4 regions of the Mesorhizobium sp. WSM4815 genome follow, and region 1 is predicted to be linked to each of the others. Evidence: riboswitches for the same ligand, from Rfam matches in the RefSeq annotation. Region 1 holds a riboswitch; each other region holds the start of a gene.
What was found. Region 1 has a riboswitch for cobalamin ahead of AC0L2B_RS05480 (DUF1636 family protein). Riboswitches for the same ligand answer to the same signal wherever they lie in the genome.
Positions count from the first base shown of each region.

Region 1 (4,328 bases):
CAAACCTTGTTCAAAACACGGTGCTCGACGGCATATCCGGATAAACTGGTCCAATCCGCTCCTGTTTGATTTCCTTCGCTTTTTACTCCACTTTTCTCTCCTGACATGGATGCCGCCAGAACCCTGCTAGCATGGTGCGGAATCATCTCTCCCACCTTTGGTCAAACGCCGACAGAGTGCCGCCTGTATGAAGGAAAAAATCTCGCTCGCCATGGCCCGGCGCATCGCGCTTGCCGCACAGGGGTTTGCCGATCCTCGCCCTAACGGCACGCCCGATCGCCGCCATCTGGCCCGTGTGCTTGGCCGGACCGGTCTGCTGCAGATCGATTCCGTCAGCGCGGTGGTGCGTGCCCATTATATGCCGCTCTATTCGCGGCTTGGCCCCTACCCGCTCGCCCTGCTCGACAACGCCGCCGTGACGCGCAAGCGCAAACTCTTCGAATATTGGGCGCACGAAGCCTCCTTTCTGCCGGTCGAAACCTATCCGCTGATGCGCTGGCGCATGGAACGGGCCGAACGTGGCGAGGAAATGTATAACGGGCTGGCCAAGTGGGGCCGCGAGCGCACCGCCTACATTGAAGACATCTTTCGCGAGGTCGTCGAACGCGGCCCGATCGCCGCTTCCGCCCTGGAAGGCCAGAAAGGCTCAGGCGGCTGGTGGGGCTGGAGCGACGCCAAGCACGCTTTCGAATGGCTGTTCTGGGCCGGCCGCATCACCACGGCGTCACGTCGTGGCTTCGAGCGGCTTTATGACCTGCCGCAGCGCGTGCTGCCGCCGGCAGTACTTGCCTTGCCTGTGCCCTCGCCTGAGGATGCGCACCGCGAATTGCTGCGCATTTCCGCCCGCGCCCACGGCGTCGCGACAGCAGGCGACCTGCGCGACTATTTCCGCCTCTCCCCCGCCGACATCAAAGGCCGCATCGAGGAACTGGTCGAGGCCGGCGACCTCTTGCCGGTGACCGTCGAAGGCTGGAGCAAGCCCGCCTATCTTCACAGGAATGCCCGTTTTCCGCGCAAGATCGAGGCGCGCGCCTTGCTCGCTCCCTTCGATCCGGTAGTCTTCGAGCGGGCGCGTACGGAAAGACTGTTCGACTTCCGCTATCGCATCGAGATCTACACCCCTGCCGAAAAGCGCCAATACGGCTATTATGTGCTGCCGTTCCTGCTCGGCGAAAGGATCGTGGCGCGCATCGACCTTAAGGCCGACCGCCCGGCCGGCGTGCTGCGCGTCCATGCCGCCTATGCCGAACCCGGCGCGCCGCCGCAAACCGCCGCCGAACTTTTTGAGGAATTGAAGCTGATGCAGGGCTGGCTCGGGCTCGAACGCATCGAGGTGACGCCTGCGGGGGATCTGGGCCATGCGCTGGCGGATGTCGCGGTTTCGTGAGGTCGATGTGGGCGCTGCCCCTCACCTGCCTGCCGGCGTCCTCTCCCCGTATAGAGACGGGGAGAGGGATGCTGTCATCGATGGTTTCGCCAATCGCCAGCGTTGCAGGCGCCGCCGTTGCGGCCAGCTCTTTCTCCCCGTCACTATACGGGGAGAAATGCCCGGCAGGGCAATGAGGGACAGCGCCGACGCGAAAATTGCCCCGCAGCGTTTCCCTCGCCGCGTCGTAGACGTGCGTTGACACGACTGCCTCCACAAGCCTAAATCCGGTTCAGACGGTCTCCTCTCGGCAAAGGGAGGAGCCAAGAGGGAATGCGGTGCGAAATCCGATTTCAAATCCGCGGCTGTCCCCGCAACTGTAAGCGACGAGCCAAGGCCGATAACCACTGGGAAAATCCCGGGAAGGCGGCACCAAGGCGATGACCCGCGAGCCAGGAGACCTGCCGTCTAGGACAAAAGAATCCGATCGCCTGGCGGGTTTTCCGGGCAAGGAGCCTGATTTGGAACGCGACAGCAGTTTTTCGGCTGAGACAGCGGGCGTATTGTCCGGCGATGATGATGCTCTGGCCGACGTCACCGTGATCGTCTGCGCCTCCTGCCGTGACGAGACCGGCTCCGACGGCCATCCTCGCGCCGGCGAATTGTTGGCCGAAGACACGCGCCGCGCCGCCTCTGGCGAAAATATCCGTATCCGCAGCGTCGAATGCCTCGGCAACTGCAAGCGCCGCCTCAGCGCCGCTATCCTGCGCGACGGCTGCTGGAGCTATGTCTTCGGCGACCTGACCGCGACCAGCGGCGCCGATCTCATCACCGGCGCAAAACTCTTCGCCACCTCGACCGACGGCCTCATCCCATGGCGCGGCCGCCCCGATTGCCTGAAGCGCGGCCTCGTTGCCCGCATCCCACCCCTCGACCTTTTGAAGGACCAGATATGACCACTTCCGTCTCGCGTGTGCCCTGCACCGTCGTCACCGGCTTCCTCGGCGCCGGCAAGACGACGCTGATCCGCCATCTGCTCGAAAACGCCGGCGGCAAGCGGCTGGCCATCATCGTCAACGAGTTCGGCGACATCGGCATCGATGGCGAGATTCTTAAGGGATGCGGCATCGACACCTGCCCTGAGGAAAACATCGTCGAACTGGCCAATGGCTGCATCTGCTGCACCGTCGCCGACGATTTCGTCCCGGCGCTCGACCAGATCCTGTCGCTGACGCCCAGGGTCGACCATATCCTGATCGAAACCTCCGGGCTGGCGCTGCCCAAGCCGCTGGTCCAGGCCTTCCAGTGGCCGACGGTGAAGAGCCGGGTGACGGTCGACGGCGTCATTGCCGTGGTCGACGGACCGGCGCTGGCCGAAGGCCGCGTTGCCAACGACATGGACGCCCTGCAGGCGCAGCGCGCGCAGGACGAGACGCTCGACCACGACGATCCGGTCGAGGAGGTGTTCGAGGACCAGCTCGCCTGCGCCGACCTGATCATATTGTCAAAGAGCGACCTGATGGACGCCGCCGGCTCGGCCCGCGCCAATGCCGTCATCGGGAAGCACGCCGCCCGCGCGGTGAAGATCGTGCCGGCCTCGCAGGGCAAGGTCGATCCGTCCGTGCTGCTCGGCCTCGGCCTTGCCGTCGAGGACGACATCGAGAACCGCAAGACGCACCACGACGACGAGCTCGATCACGAGCATGACGATTTCGACTCGTTCGTCATCGACATTCCGTCGATTGCCAATCCCGATGAGCTGGCGTTGCGTGTCGCCACGGCGGCGGAGGAAGAAAACGTGCTGCGCGTAAAAGGCTTCGTCGAGGTCGGCGGCAAGCCGATGCGGCTGTTGCTGCAGGCAGTCGGGCCGCGCGTCAACCACTACTACGATCGCGCCTGGACCGCCGCCGACGATCGCCGCTCCCGCCTCGTCGTCATCGGCCTGAAAGGGCTGAACCGCCCGGCCATCGAGCGTATTCTCGCCGGCTGACCTCAGGCACGAGCCGCGATGCACATCCTCACCACCACATCCGCCTCGCTCGACGATCTTGCCGAGCCTGTCGATCTCAGGCAGACGCCTGCGGATGTCGTGGCGCTGTCCTTCACCGACAGCGATCTGGCCGGGCTGGCGGCGGCATGGCAGGCAGATGCGGATCGGCTGCCGTCGATGCGGCTGGCCGCCTTGCGCGATCTGCGCCATCCGATGTCCGTCGACCTGTGGATCGACAGTGTCGCCCGGCACGCCAGGGTTGTTCTGGTTCGCATCCTCGGCGGCTACGACTGGTGGCGCTACGGCTGCGACCAGCTCGCCTCGACCGCCCGCGCGCACGGCATAAAACTGGCGCTGCTGCCCGGCGAATGCCGCGACGAGGATCTCCGGCTGATCGAAGGCTCGACGCTGCCGCGCCAGGAGCTCGACGGCCTGCTCGGCTATTTCCGCGAAGGCGGCCCGGAGAATATGACGGCGCTGGTGCAGAGGCTGGCAAGTCTCGCGGGATCAGATGTGGCAGTCGCGGAGCCGGTTGTCGTGCCGAAGGCGGGATTTTATGAGCCGGGATTGGGGGTCGTAGAAAGACCGGACTTTTCAAATGCTGGCGTTCCTTCGCGCCTTGCAGCCATAGAATCCGCCCCAATCATCCCCATTCTCTTCTACCGCTCGATGCTGCTCGCCGCCGATGTCGCGCCGATCGAAGCGCTTTTTGAAGCGCTGCGGCAGCGCGGCATGGCCCCCGTGCCGATCTTCGTCTCCAGCCTCAAGGACCCGGCCTCGCTCGCCTTTGTCGAGACCGCGCTTGCCGCGCTGAAGCCGGCCGCCATCATCACCGCGACCGCCTTCGCCTCGGGTGCCGAGCCCGGCGTCGAAACCCTGTTCGACCGCGCCGGCGTTCCTGTTTTTCAGGTCATCGTCGCGACGACACGCCGCGATATCTGGCAAGACAACCAGCGCGGCCTGGCGCCCGCC
Region 1 covers NZ_JBVVQS010000078.1:92,445-96,772, forward strand. The annotation lists gene AC0L2B_RS05475 (winged helix-turn-helix domain-containing protein) at 188-1,387, shown strand; cobalamin riboswitch at 1,647-1,849, shown strand; gene AC0L2B_RS05480 (DUF1636 family protein) at 1,888-2,322, shown strand; gene cobW (cobalamin biosynthesis protein CobW) at 2,319-3,356, shown strand; partial or broken gene AC0L2B_RS05490 (cobaltochelatase subunit CobN) at 3,375-4,328, shown strand, end outside.

Region 2 (4,328 bases), on a different contig from region 1:
GAAACCGATGACACCTGCGACCGAGACCAGGATCGCCGTCGAGAAGGCAGCGACGAGAAACGCCGTCCTGCGCATCCGCACAACCGGCACGCCGAGGCTTTCGGCAGCATTCTCGCCGGCCAGGAAGGCGTCGAGCTTGCGATGGTTCCACAGGCCATAAGCAAGAATGGTGCACGCGCCAAGAGCAGCCAGCCCGACATTGTCCCATCGCGCCAGGCCGAGCCCGCCCATCGTCCAGAACAAAACCGAGTGAGCGGCGCGCTGGTCTCCGGCGAAGACGAGATAGTTGGTCAAGGCAATGAACATGAACGAGACGGCAAGCCCGGCCAGTATCAGCCGTTCGGGGCCTTGCCCCCTCACCCGCGAAACCAGCAAAAGCACGATGCCGGCGGCCAATATGCCGCCGGTGAAGGCGGCAACCGGCAACGTCCAGATGCCGAAACGGTCGCCAAAAATGGTGATGACGGAAACAGCACCCGCCGCCGCACCGGAGGAAAGGCCGAACAGGAACGGATCGGCGAGGTCGTTTCGGGTTACCGTCTGCAGCAGCGCGCCGATGACGCCCAGCCCGGCGCCGACACAGATCGCCATGATGGTGCGCGGCAGCCTGAGATCGACGACAATCTTGGCAACCGGGATCTTGGCGACCGGGATATTGCCGACCGAGCCGGGCACGAGGTCTCCATCCAGCCCGGCCGCATGTCCGAGCGCAGCAATCACGTCGCTCAACGCTATGACCGTCGATCCATAGGCGATCGACAGCAGAGCAAGAGCGGCGATTGCTGCCACTCCTGCTGCCATGGCCAATTCGAACGCCCTGTGGCGCAAGCTCAGAAGGCTTCCGGGTGCATCGCGCTGGCGATCTTGCCGATCGCCTCGATGTTGGCGGGTCCGGGCGTCAGCTCGGCATAGCGCAGCGCGACGAAGCGCTCATTCCGGACCGCGTCGGTCTCCTTCATTGCCGGATGGACTTTGAGGAAGTCGAGCAGTTTCCTGTAACCGCCGCCGTCCTGGTAGTCGAGCAGGATCAGGAACTGCGGATTGCGGGAAGCGACCGTTTCCCAATCCGTGTTGCCCCAGCTCGTCTGCATGTCGGCCATGATGTTGTCGCCGCCGGCAGCGGCGATCATGGCGCTGGGGATCGCGAACTTGCCTGATGTGAAGGGTTTGTCTTCGCCGGAGTCGTAGAGAAACACCCGCGTCCCCTCGCGGTCGCCGACCTTTGCCGTGATATCGGCGAGTTGCGCTTTCCAGCCTGAAACGAGTTTTTTCGCCTCGGCCCCCTTGCCGAAAATCCTGCCCAGCTTTTCGATGTCGCCGTAGAGCAGGTCCATCGAGGCGGCGGGGCGGTTGTTGTCGAGATGGACGCAGCTTTCCGTCAGCACCAGCGTCTTGATGCCGTGCGGCGCCAGCGTATCGGGCGTTACCTCGCCGCCCGGCTTCATGCCGTAATACCAGCCGGCGAAGAAGAAATCGGGCTCGACCGCGACCAGGTTTTCGAGCGTCGGGTATTTCGGCGCAAGTTCCGGAATCGCGCCCTGCCCGGCCTTGAATTCCGGATCGACCTTGTACCATCCGGTGATGCCGGTCAGGCCGACGATCGACGGTTGCAGCCGCAGCGCGAAGGCCATCTCGGCCATGTTCATATCCTGGATGACGGCGCGCTTCGGCGCGGCGTCGAACGTCAGCGGTGTGCCGCAGCTGTCGACTGTTACCGGGAAAGCGAAGGCGGCCTGGGCAAGCAGCAGAGAGGCAAAAGGCAATGCGAGGCGTTTCACGGGTGTTGCTCCTTGGTTAGATCAGAAGAGGCACGGTTCGGGACTTCGAACACCGTGAGTTCGCGGTCTTCGGTGGGATGGCGCAGCCGAAGCACCTCGACGCCGAAAATCTCGCGGATCAACTGCTTGGTCAGCGCCTCGCGCGGACCGGCGAGTGCCTGCAGGCGGGCCTCGTTCATCACCGCGACCCTGGTGGCAAATGGCGTGACCAGCGACAGATCATGCAGCACCGCCACGACGGTCATGCCAAGCTGCGATACGAGTTCGAGAAGTTCGCTGCGGGCGCGCGGATCGAGATGATTGGTCGGTTCATCGAGGAACAGGATTTTCGGCTCCTGGGCGATGGCGCGCGCCAGTTGAGCGCGTTGCCGCTCACCACCCGACAGCGAGCCGATGGTGCGGCCGAGCAGCGGCACCAGGCCGGTTCTGCGAAGCGCTTCGACGACGATGTCGCGTTGCTCGCTCCTGCGTCGCAAGCCGGCATGCGGGACCCGCCCAAGTCCGACGTAGTCGATCACGGCAAGCCGCGGATCGGGCTGACCGGTCTGGCCGACGACCGCCATGTGCAGCGCCCGCTCGGCGGCCGGAAATGTCTCCAGCCGGCGTCCGGAAAATCTCACATCTCCCCCGCTCGGACGCAGCGTGCCGCATAGCATGCGCAGCAGCGTCGTCTTGCCGGCGCCGTTGGGACCGATGATGGCGAGGCGGTCTCCCGCCGCGACCGAAAGGCTGACCGCACTGACCAGGCGCTGGCCATTCGCCGTGGCGCTCAGTTCACGCGCTTCAAGAAGAGGCTGGCAGGCGTCCAACTTACCGTCACTTTCTCAATGGCGACGGAAGGAAGCTGGACCGGCCGACAAGACCGATGTCCACGTCTCCTCCCGGCACACCCCGTCCGGTCAACTCGTGCGATGGCAGGTCTCCTGGCTCGCGGGTCCTTGCGCCATCCTGCCTTCCCAGCCTTGCCGGCCAGTGGCATTTTCGGATTTTGCTCGCCGCTTACAGTTGCGGGGGCAGCCACGGCCTCGATCCGAAAATCTCACCGTGTTCCCTTTTCACCCCTCGCCTTTCGGCTTGGGGACCATCAGTCAGCGACCCTAGTTTTCCGCCAATCCCAGCGCAATAAATTTCCGGGTTCCAGAGTGCCCCGCGAGCAATGGTCTTGTCAGAACGAGCATACCGAATCTCGTAATGTAATAACGTTACTACTTAAAAGACAACGCCTGCTCCCGTCAAGCCCTTCGCCCAACGCCTTCGACTTGCCGACCACCGTCGCATTGCGCGGTGCGCAATTTCGATCAAACTGCCTCCACCAGCAAGCGATACCATGACCTGGCCAATGCGCAGTCCCACAGCAAGGAGCCATATGAACCCGACCGAGAAAGCGCTGTGGTTCGTCGAAAGCCATCTGCCGGAGGCCATCTCGCTCGACGATGTCGCCAACAGCAGCGGTGTGTCGCGCTTTCACGTGACGCGGGCTTTCGGTGCGGCGACCGGACGTTCGGTGATGGGCTACCTGCGTTCTCGCCGGCTGACCGAGGCGGCGCGCAGGCTCGCCGCCGGCGCACCGGACATCCTCTCGGTCGCGCTCGACGCCGGCTATGCCTCGCATGAGGCTTTCACCCGTGCCTTCCGCGACCAGTTCGGCACCACGCCGGAACTGGTGCGCGCGCAAGGCTCGCTCAAAAACCTCGATCTCGTGGAGCCGATCCTGATGGACCAGTCCTTCCTCGCCAATCTCGAGCCGCCGCGTTTCGAAACCAGCCGGCCGTTCCTCATCGCCGGTCTCGGCGAGCGCTACAGCTGCGAAACCAGCGCCGGCATTCCGATGCAGTGGCAGCGGTTCGGCCCCTATGTCGGCAACATTCCAGGCGAGGTCGGCGACATCGCCTATGGCGTCTGCGTCAACGGCGACGATGCAGGCAATTTCGACTATATCGCCGGCGTCGAGGTGTCCGATTTTTCGGACCTGCCGAAGGGGTTTTCGCGCGTACGCGTGCCGGCGCAGAAATGCGCCGTGTTCGCCCATCGTGACCACATCTCGACCATCCGCCGCACGGTCAACACGATCTGGAACAAATGGCTGCCGGCCTCCGGGCACAAGATTGCCGACGCGCCCGAATTCGAGCGCTACGGTCCCGAATTCGATCCGCGCAGCGGCAATGGCGGGCTGGAAATCTGGATACCGGTCAAAGGGTGAGGAAGCCTCCGCCTTGTCTTGCCTTATCCCCTTGTGGGAGAAGGTGGCCGCGAAGCGGCCGGATGAGGGGTGTTCCAGCTTGGCACCGCCGGCGATCCGGCCAACACCCCTCAACCGTCTCGGCGCTGCGCGCCGATCCACCTTCTCCCACAAGGGGAGAAGGGAAAGACGCTACAACTCCAGGTTCCAGTTCTGGCCGACCAGATCCTTGCCGAAGGCGTGGTGGCGCTGCTGATTGGCCAGCTTGAACCCGGCCGCCTCGTAGATGCGGCGCGCTGAAGTCAGCACGTCGTTGGTCCACAGCGTTAATTTCTTGTAGCCCTTGGCACGGGCAAAGCCGATGCATTCCT
Region 2 covers NZ_JBVVQS010000075.1:1,259-5,586, reverse strand. The annotation lists gene AC0L2B_RS03730 (FecCD family ABC transporter permease) at 1-801, opposite strand, end outside; gene AC0L2B_RS03725 (ABC transporter substrate-binding protein) at 831-1,778, opposite strand; gene AC0L2B_RS03720 (ABC transporter ATP-binding protein) at 1,775-2,587, opposite strand; cobalamin riboswitch at 2,675-2,879, opposite strand; gene AC0L2B_RS03715 (AraC family transcriptional regulator) at 3,145-3,978, shown strand; gene AC0L2B_RS03710 (bifunctional helix-turn-helix transcriptional regulator/GNAT family N-acetyltransferase) at 4,150-4,328, opposite strand, start outside.
Region 2: it holds a riboswitch for cobalamin, as region 1 does, so the genes downstream of both, AC0L2B_RS03720 (ABC transporter ATP-binding protein) here and AC0L2B_RS05480 (DUF1636 family protein) in region 1, are expected to answer to the same signal.

Region 3 (4,328 bases), on a different contig from region 1:
GTCGGCGGCGGGTCCGGCGTGGTACCGCTGATGGCGATGATCCGCCATCGCGCCGCGCGCAGATCGGCGGTGCCCGTGGCATTGGTATTTTCCGCACGGGTCTGGGACGAGGTGATCTTTCGCGACGAGCTGATCGACTTCCACGATCGCCGGGACGGCTTCGATCTGGTGTTGGCGCTGACCCGCGAGGCCGCCCCGCGCCCGTCAGACTATTCGCGGCGGGTCGATGCCGCGATGATGGAGCAATCGATGCTGCGGCTGCCCGCGCCGCCAAGGTTCGCCTTTGTCTGCGGCTCGAATGCCTTCGTGTCAGCCGCCGCCCAGGCGCTGATCGATGCCGGCGTTCCGGCAAGCCTCATCCGCACCGAGCGCTACGGGGTTTAAGCTCCCCGGTCAGGCGTCGATCTCGAGCGCCGCCAGCGGCTTCGAACAGCAGGCAAGGATGAAGCCGTCGTCGATCTCGTGATCGAGGATGCCGCCATTGTGGCTCATCTCGACCGTGCCCGAGACCTTTTTCACCTTGCAGGTTCCGCACAGGCCGAACTCGCAGGCTGCGGGGATGCGTACGCCCGAAGCGCGCGCCGTCTGCAGCACGGTCTGGCCGGCAACGCATTCGGCATCAATATCCGAAAGCGAAAAGCGGATCGGCGTTGCGGCCTCGGCAGGTACCTCGATCCCGCCCTCTGCTGGCCCACCTTTTGCCGGCCCACCCTCTGCCGGCGAACCGAACGGGGCCGGAATTTCCTCCACCGCCGGGGCCGCAAAGCTCTCCTGATGGTAGTTGGCCATGTCGAAGCCGGCCGCCTCCAGCATCTGCCGCACGGCGCGCATGAACGGGCCGGGGCCGCAGCAGAAAATTTCGCGCTCGCGAAAATCGGGCGCCAGCAGCGGCAGCCGTATCGCGTCGATCCGGCCCATATGGCCGAACCAGCCCTCACGGCTGGACCGCTCCTCGATCATGAAGCCGAGCGTCAGGCCCGGCATGCGGCTGCCGAGCAGCTCGAGCTCCTTGCGGAAGATGATCTCCTCGGGCTTTCGCGCGCAGTTGACGAAGCCGACATCTGTCCATGGCGCGCAGTCGTTCAGCCAGCGCAGCATCGACATCATCGGCGTCACGCCTGAGCCGGCCGAAATGAACAGATACTTGGCCGCTGGATGGCTGTGCAGCGAAAAGTCGCCCGCCGGCCCATAGGCCTTCACGTGAACGCCGGGCTTCAGATTGTCGAACATCCAGCGGGTGCCGAGGCTGCCGGCCTGCGCTTTCACCGTCACCGCGATCGAGAACGGCCTCGACGGCGAGGACGACAGCGTATAGGTCCGCATCATCGGGCCCTCGGTGGTCGGCAGTTCCAGCGTCACGAACTGCCCCGGTCTGTAGCGGAACCAGGTCTGGTTGTCAGAGCGGAAGGTGAAGGTCTTCACGTCAGGCGCCTCGTCGCTGACGCCGATGACTTCCAGCACCTGGAGCCTGTCGTTCCAGGGCGCCATCTCGTCGAGATGGCGGTAGAGGCCAAGGTCCGTCATCGCATTCATCCCCTTGACCTCGTTCAGGCGACGCTGCGCAGCGCCGGCCGCCCGGCCTCGGCAAGGCGCGGCCCGATGAAGGAGGCGTACCATTCGACGAACTGGATGACGCCGCCCTCATGCAGTTCCGAATAGGGGCCGGGCTCATAGGCCGGCGACAGGATGCCGAAGGCGTTTTCCTCGACAATGCGACGGTCCTGGTCGTTGGTCTCGGTCCAGACATGGGTGAGTTCGGCGAGGTCGTAATCGACGCCTTCGACCGCGTCCTTGTGGACAAGCCATTTGGTGGTGACGGCCGTTTCCGTGGCACTGATCGGCAGCACGCGGAAGGTGACGGCATGATCGCCGAGGATATGGTTCCAACTCGTCGGATAGTGATAGAGCAGCAGCGAGCCGATACGGTCGGTCGAAACGCTGTCGGAAAGGTTCTTCTTCACCGCGCGTCTTCCCGTCATCGTGTAGCTGACGGCGTCGCGCAGCAGCGGCGCGCGGGTGACGCGATACTGCCCGGCCGGATCGATGCGGAACTTGCTCGGCAAGCCCGCCGCCTCGCATTTCGCCCAGTGCGCGAGCATCTCCGGATCGCTGTCGGCGCCCTGCACGCCGGTCACGGTCGGCGCTTCCGGGAATGTCTTGCAGAGTTCCGGATGGTTGCCGGCGCAATGGTAGCACTCGCGGTTGTTCTCCCAGACGAGCTTCCAGTTGCCCTTCTCGACGATGGTCGATTCGAAGGCGATTTTTGCCTCGCGCAGCCGGTGCGGCAGCAGGTAAGGCTCGATCATGGCGCGCATCGGCGCGAAGTCGGCCGGCTCGTTGGCCAAGCAGATAAAGATGTAGCCGGCAACGCTTTCGCAAGCCACCGGCTTCAGGCTGAACTGGCTCTTGTCGAAGCCGTCTGCCATCTGGCGAGCAAACAACAGCCGGCCGTCCAGCTCGTAGGTCCACTGGTGATAGGGGCAGACCAGCTTCGCCGCAGTGCCCTTGTCGGCATTGCAGACACGGCTGCCGCGATGCCGGCAGGAATTGTGGAAGGCATTGATCTTGCCTTGCTGGTCGCGGACCAGCACGACCGGATAGTCGCCGATCTGGGCGGTGATATAGCTGCCAGCTTTCGGCAACTCGCAATCGTGGCCGATGAACAGCCAGTCGCGATACCAGATCAGCTCCATGTCGAGCTTGAAGAAATCTGGATCGGTGTAGAAGGGCTGCTCGAGCGAATAGCCTTGCCTGCGGCCGTGCAAGAGCCTCAGCATGTCGTTGCGCGCGTCCATGTCCTGTCCTCGTGTAAGGACTGAACTGGTGGTGATGGAGGGAGGACCGTTTGCACGCCGGCGACAGGGCCGGACGTGCATCATCCACCTCTTGACCGCCCACCGCGATCAGTCGAGTCTGAAAATCTCGGGCTGGTTTCCGGGCTCTGGAGTGTCCTTGCGGACTCGTCGCGACACCTTCCCAGGCTTGTGGCCCAGTGGTCTCCCGTTGCGACTTGAACTCCACCACCGTTGCGGGGGCAGCGCCGGGTTCTGACCGGCTTCCCAATTCTCCGCTTCGTCGTCACCAAGCGGCACCTGAGATGGCGTGATCTAATCATGCCGGCCGGCTGACTGCCGGCATGAAAGCGACATCGTATCCATGCGGCGCGACACCGCCTGCGAAACCTGCAGGTTTATATCTGCAGGGCTGAAACCCCACTTTGTCGGCGGCCATTGTCGGCTGCCGTGACATCGAATCCGACCCGCGGCGGCGACCAGGAAGGTTAACAGTTTACAAAAGTGACTATTAGCCGCCTCTAAAATCGAACCGAACGGTTCGTTTCTGTTGACAATGAGTACAGCATGCTGTGAACGCAGATCCGCCAATCCGTCAAATCATGAATGGCTAATTTTGAATAAGATATTGAAAACGAACCATAAAACCATGGTAGTAGATGCTTCTGGTACAATTTCAAGGTGTAGATTCTTGGTCCATACGGAACAACTTCGTGATTGGAATCCGCCGAATGGCCTTCCCACATCGGGGCTGTCCGAACGACGCGCGCATCCTCCCAAGACACGCCGCTAGACGGACTGAAGACTAAGATACTGGAGTACTAAAATGAAAAAGATCGCTCTTGCTGCCGTCGCCGCTCTGGCCATCACCGGCAGCGCCTTTGCCGGCAGCGACCATTATGGGTCCAACGCCGCCACCCAGCCGACTGCTTCGGTCGACAGCTCGTATACGGCCTCTGTCCAGACGCCGGCTCACGCTGAAAAGCAGCCCGTTGGCCAGGGCGCCGACCGCAACCTTTTCGGCAACAATTAACAGCTGGTCCCAAACAGCAAAGTGGCGGTCCGCCGCTCGGGATCTGAGGAACTCAGGAGTATTTGAAATGAAGAAGCTCATTCTTGCCACCGCCGCCATTGTGGCCATATCCGGCAGCGCTTTTGCCGGCAGCGACAACTTTGGATCGAACGGCGCCAACCAGCCGGCCGCTGCGGTCGACAGCAACTCGTACACGGCTTCGATTCGGAATTCGGCTTCGCCGCAGAATCCGGTTCCGGCTGACGAGAAACCCGTCAACGGCAGCGACCGTAACCTGTTCGGCAACAACTAACAGTTCGTTCCAACAGCGGCGGCGGCATTTGCCCGCCGGGCTGGCGGAACCAAGAAAATCCAGGAGTTTTGAAAATGAAGAAGATCGTTCTTACCGCCGCCGCGCTTTTGATTGCTGCGGGCGGCGCTTTTGCCGGTAGCGACAACTTTGGCAGAACCGACATCAACAAGCAGGCGACCATCAACGTCGACAACACGCAGACTTCTTCGGT
Region 3 covers NZ_JBVVQS010000102.1:370,962-375,289, forward strand. The annotation lists gene AC0L2B_RS30565 (FAD-binding oxidoreductase) at 1-384, shown strand, start outside; gene AC0L2B_RS30570 (FAD-binding oxidoreductase) at 394-1,524, opposite strand; gene AC0L2B_RS30575 (aromatic ring-hydroxylating oxygenase subunit alpha) at 1,548-2,795, opposite strand; cobalamin riboswitch at 2,909-3,111, opposite strand; gene AC0L2B_RS30580 (DUF680 domain-containing protein) at 3,619-3,825, shown strand; gene AC0L2B_RS30585 (DUF680 domain-containing protein) at 3,893-4,117, shown strand; gene AC0L2B_RS30590 (DUF680 domain-containing protein) at 4,192-4,328, shown strand, end outside.
Region 3: it holds a riboswitch for cobalamin, as region 1 does, so the genes downstream of both, AC0L2B_RS30575 (aromatic ring-hydroxylating oxygenase subunit alpha) here and AC0L2B_RS05480 (DUF1636 family protein) in region 1, are expected to answer to the same signal.

Region 4 (4,328 bases), on a different contig from region 1:
TCATCGTCGATTCCTACGGTGGGATGGGGCGTCACGGCGGCGGCGCCTTTTCGGGCAAGGACCCGTCCAAGGTTGATCGCTCGGCCGCCTATGCGGCGCGGTACGTCGCAAAAAATGTCGTTGCAAGCGGCCTTGCGGATGTCTGCGAGGTTCAGCTTGCCTACGCGATCGGTGTGGCCGCGCCGGTGTCTATCCTGATCAATACCTTCGGAACCGCAAAGATCGACGAAAAAAGGATCGAGCGCGTCGTTCTTGAGCTTTTCAATCTCCGACCGAAAGGCATCATCAAGATGCTTGATCTCTTACGCCCAATATACCGCAAGACCGCGACATACGGACACTTCGGCCGCGAAGAGCCGGAGTTCACGTGGGAAAGGACGGACAGAGCTGAGGACCTGCTGCGTGAGGCAGGACCGGCAGCAGCGTGATGCGCCGATGTTGGATGCAGCGGCATACGGCAACTCCATTCCACACCTGCAAAAACCCGCCCGCGCCCGGCGCGGCAGAGGGTGGGTTTTTGGCGGAGATATGAATAGATGCTGGACTATGACGTGCTTTGTATCGGTAATGCCATTGTCGACATCATCGCCCAGTGCGACGAGGCATTCCTTGAGACGAACGGCATCATCAAGGGCGCGATGAATTTGATCGACATGAGGCGCGCCGAGCTGCTCTACAGCCGCATGGGCCCGGCCATCGAAGCCTCCGGCGGCAGCGCCGGCAACACGGCGGCGGGCGTCGCCAGCTTCGGCGGCCGCGCCGCCTTCTTCGGCAAGGTCTCGAATGACACGCTCGGCGAGATCTACGCCCATGACATGCACGCCCAGGGCGTCGCCTTCGACACCAGGCCGCTCAATGGCGAACCGCCGACGGCGCGCTCGATGATCTTCGTCACGCCGGACGGCGAGCGCTCGATGAACACCTATCTCGGCGCTTGCGTCGAGCTCGGTCCGGAGGATGTCGAGGCGGACAAGGCGTCGGGCGCCGCCGTTACCTATTTCGAGGGCTATCTGTGGGACCCGCCGCGCGCCAAGGAAGCGTTCCGGCAGACGGCGAAGCTCGCCCACGCAGCCGGGCGCGAAGTGTCGATGACATTGTCGGATTCGTTCTGCGTCGACCGCTACCGCGAGGAGTTTCTGGAGCTGATGCGCTCGGGCACCGTCGACATCGTGTTTGCCAACAGCCACGAGATCAAGTCGCTGTACCAGACCGCCTCGTTCGACGAGGCACTGGCGCAGATCCGCACGGATTGCAGGATCGCCGCCGTGACCTGTTCTGAAAAGGGCTCGGTGATCGTGCGCGGCGGCGAGACCGTGGTGATCAAGGCGACCGCGATCAAGGAACTGGTTGACACGACAGGCGCCGGCGATCTCTATGCCGCCGGCTTCCTGCATGGCTACACGCAAGGCCGCGACCTGCAGACCTGCGGCGACCTTGGCTCACTGGCGGCCGGATTGGTGATCCAGCAGATCGGCCCCAGACCCCGGCAGAATTTGCGCCGCGAGGCTGAACAGGCGGGTTCGCTGTAGGGCGGCATTTCCGCCACGTGTTGCCCACCTTCCTGTTGTGCAGGCTGTCCAGACGAGCGCGTGTAAATCGAACGCGTACCAGTCCGAGAAGGATGGCGGTTTTTCTCCAAATTTCTGGTTGTTGAGGCTCAGGAACGTTGTCGCACTTCGGGCCAGTACTGCCGATCATGAATGGCCAACACGCGCCATTTTTGACGAAGTCGTTTTGGGACGGGATCGTACAAATGGCAGATTGCCCGAGCGGCCAGGCACAGCCTGCGCACACCGGAGAGTGGCGCAGAAGGCTCAGCTCTACGGCGACCTCCGAATTGGGAGCCGCAGGTGAACAGTTCACATAAACACATAAACATTTCTTTATACCTCATTGACAACAAAGCGGGCTGCTGCGATTGTCCGCGTGTCGTGGTTCTCCGCTAGGCGTTGCCGTAGCAGAGCTAAGAGGGAAGCCGGTGCAATGCCGGCGCTGCCCCCGCAACTGTAAGCGGCGAGCCAAACCCATCAATGTCACTGGGGCGAACTGCCCCGGGAAGACGGGGCAGAGGCTGTGACCCGCGAGCCAGGAGACCTGCCACGGTAAACAACGTCACGGGCGGGGTGTCTGGTGGCCGCGGCAGCTCGGCGTTTATGCCGGCCTGCTAGCGCCTTCCTTGTCCCCGCCGCAACCATCGGGGTATGGAATGAATGTCTCCCAGCAAGTTCCCATAGCAACGCTTGGCATGCCGCGTGTCGGTCGCCGGCGAGAACTGAAATTCGCGCTCGAAAGCTACTGGTCCGGAAAATCTTCTGCTGCCAACCTTCTGTCGACGGCGAAGGCACTCCGTGCCGCCAGCTGGAGCGAGCAGCACGACCGCGGCGTGTCGAAAATCCCGTCGAACGACTTCTCACTGTATGACCATGTGCTCGACACCGCAGCAATGGTCGGCGCCGTGCCAGCTCGTTACGGCTGGACGGGCGGCGAGGTCCCGCTCGACATCTACTTCGCGATGGCGCGCGGGACGCAAGGCGATACTGCGGGTTGTGGACACGCCAGTCACGGGCATGCAGTTCAGGGGCAGCGCGTAACCGCGATGGAAATGACCAAATGGTTCGACACTAACTACCACTACATCGTGCCGGAGCTGAGCCAGGATCAGACATTCGCGCTCTCGTCGACGAACCCAGTCGATCACTTTCTGGAGGCAAAAGAGCTTGGCATCCATACACGCCCGGTCATCCTTGGACCGGTCACCTTCCTCAAGCTGGCGAAGTCTCCCGACCAGGGTTTCGATCCGATAGCGCTCCTACCGCGGCTGCTGCCCGTCTACGAGCAACTCCTGCGGACGCTGGAGCTCTCGGGGGCGGACTGGGTGCAGATTGATGAGCCGGCGCTTGTGCTCGATCTTAACCCGATCGAACGAGCTGCCTTCGAATTCACCTATGGCCAGCTGTCGAAAGCCGCGCCCAAGTTGAAAATTATGCTGGCTACCTATTTCGGGCCGCTCGGGGACAATCTCGAGACCACGCTTTCGCTGCGCCTGGCGGGCCTACATCTCGATCTCGTGCGCGCTCCCGAGCAGTTGGAGACGGTTGGTCGGCTCGCACCGAAGGATCTGGTGCTCTCACTTGGCTTGATCGACGGCCGCAACGTCTGGCGCGCGAACCTGGCTGCCATTCTCGACCGCATCAAGCCGGTCGTTGCCGGCTGGCCGCTGGATCGCGTCGAGATTGCGCCTTCCTGCTCGATGCTTCATGTGCCGATGGACCTGCGGATGGAGACCGCGCTGGATGTGGACGTCAGTTCGTGGCTGGCATTCGCCGCCCAGAAGACTGAAGAGCTGCTCGTGCTGGCCCAAGCCTTATCCGAAGGCAGGGAGGCCGTAGCAGGCTCATTGAAAGCTTCTGCCGAGGCGGCCGCCGCGCGCGCAATGTCTACAAAGGTCCATGATCCGCTCGTCCACGGTCGAATTAGCAGCATTGACGGCGTCATGAAGCAACGAAAGAGCGCATTTGCCAAGCGCTCGAGAGTCCAGGCCGACACGCTCCGCCTGCCGCCGTTCCCGACGACGACCATCGGGTCCTTCCCGCAGACGCCCGAGGTGCGCAGGGCGCGCTCCGCTCACGCGAAGGGCCGGCTGAGCTATGTCGACTACCAGGCCTTCCTGAAGAAGGAGACTGAGGCGGCTGTGCGTTGGCAGGAGGAGATCGGGCTGGACGTGCTGGTACACGGCGAGTTCGAACGACACGACATGGTGCAGCATTTCGGCGAGCAGCTGTCCGGCCTCGCCTTCACCCAGCATGGCTGGGTGCAAAGTTACGGCTCCCGGCTCGTGCGCCCTCCCATCATCTTCGGCGACGTATCGCGGCCCAATCCGATGACGGTCCTCTGGTGGCAATTTGCCCAGTCGCTGACGAAAAAGCCGGTAAAGGGCATGCTCACAGGCCCAGTGACCATTCTTAACTGGTCTTTTGTGCGCGACGACGTACCCCGCGCCGAGGTCTGCCGCCAAATCGCGCTCGCCATCCGCGATGAAGTGGCCGACCTGGAAAGAGCTGGCGCAAGGGTGATCCAGATCGATGAGGCCGCGTTTCGCGAAGGCTTGCCCCTGCGGAAGTCCGACTGGAAACATTATCTCGGCTGGGCTGTCGAATGCTTCCGGCTCGCTTCAACGGGTGTAGCGGACGCGACCCAAATTCACACCCACATGTGCTATTCTGAGTTCAATGAGATCATCGACTCGATCGCTGAACTGGACGCGGACGTGATTTCGATTGAGACGTCGCGCTCCAAAATGGAACTGCTAGACGCCTTCACGAAGTCCA
Region 4 covers NZ_JBVVQS010000089.1:109,536-113,863, forward strand. The annotation lists gene metK (methionine adenosyltransferase) at 1-428, shown strand, start outside; gene AC0L2B_RS12185 (adenosine kinase) at 537-1,529, shown strand; cobalamin riboswitch at 1,916-2,116, shown strand; gene metE (5-methyltetrahydropteroyltriglutamate--homocysteine S-methyltransferase) at 2,231-4,328, shown strand, end outside.
Region 4: it holds a riboswitch for cobalamin, as region 1 does, so the genes downstream of both, metE (5-methyltetrahydropteroyltriglutamate--homocysteine S-methyltransferase) here and AC0L2B_RS05480 (DUF1636 family protein) in region 1, are expected to answer to the same signal.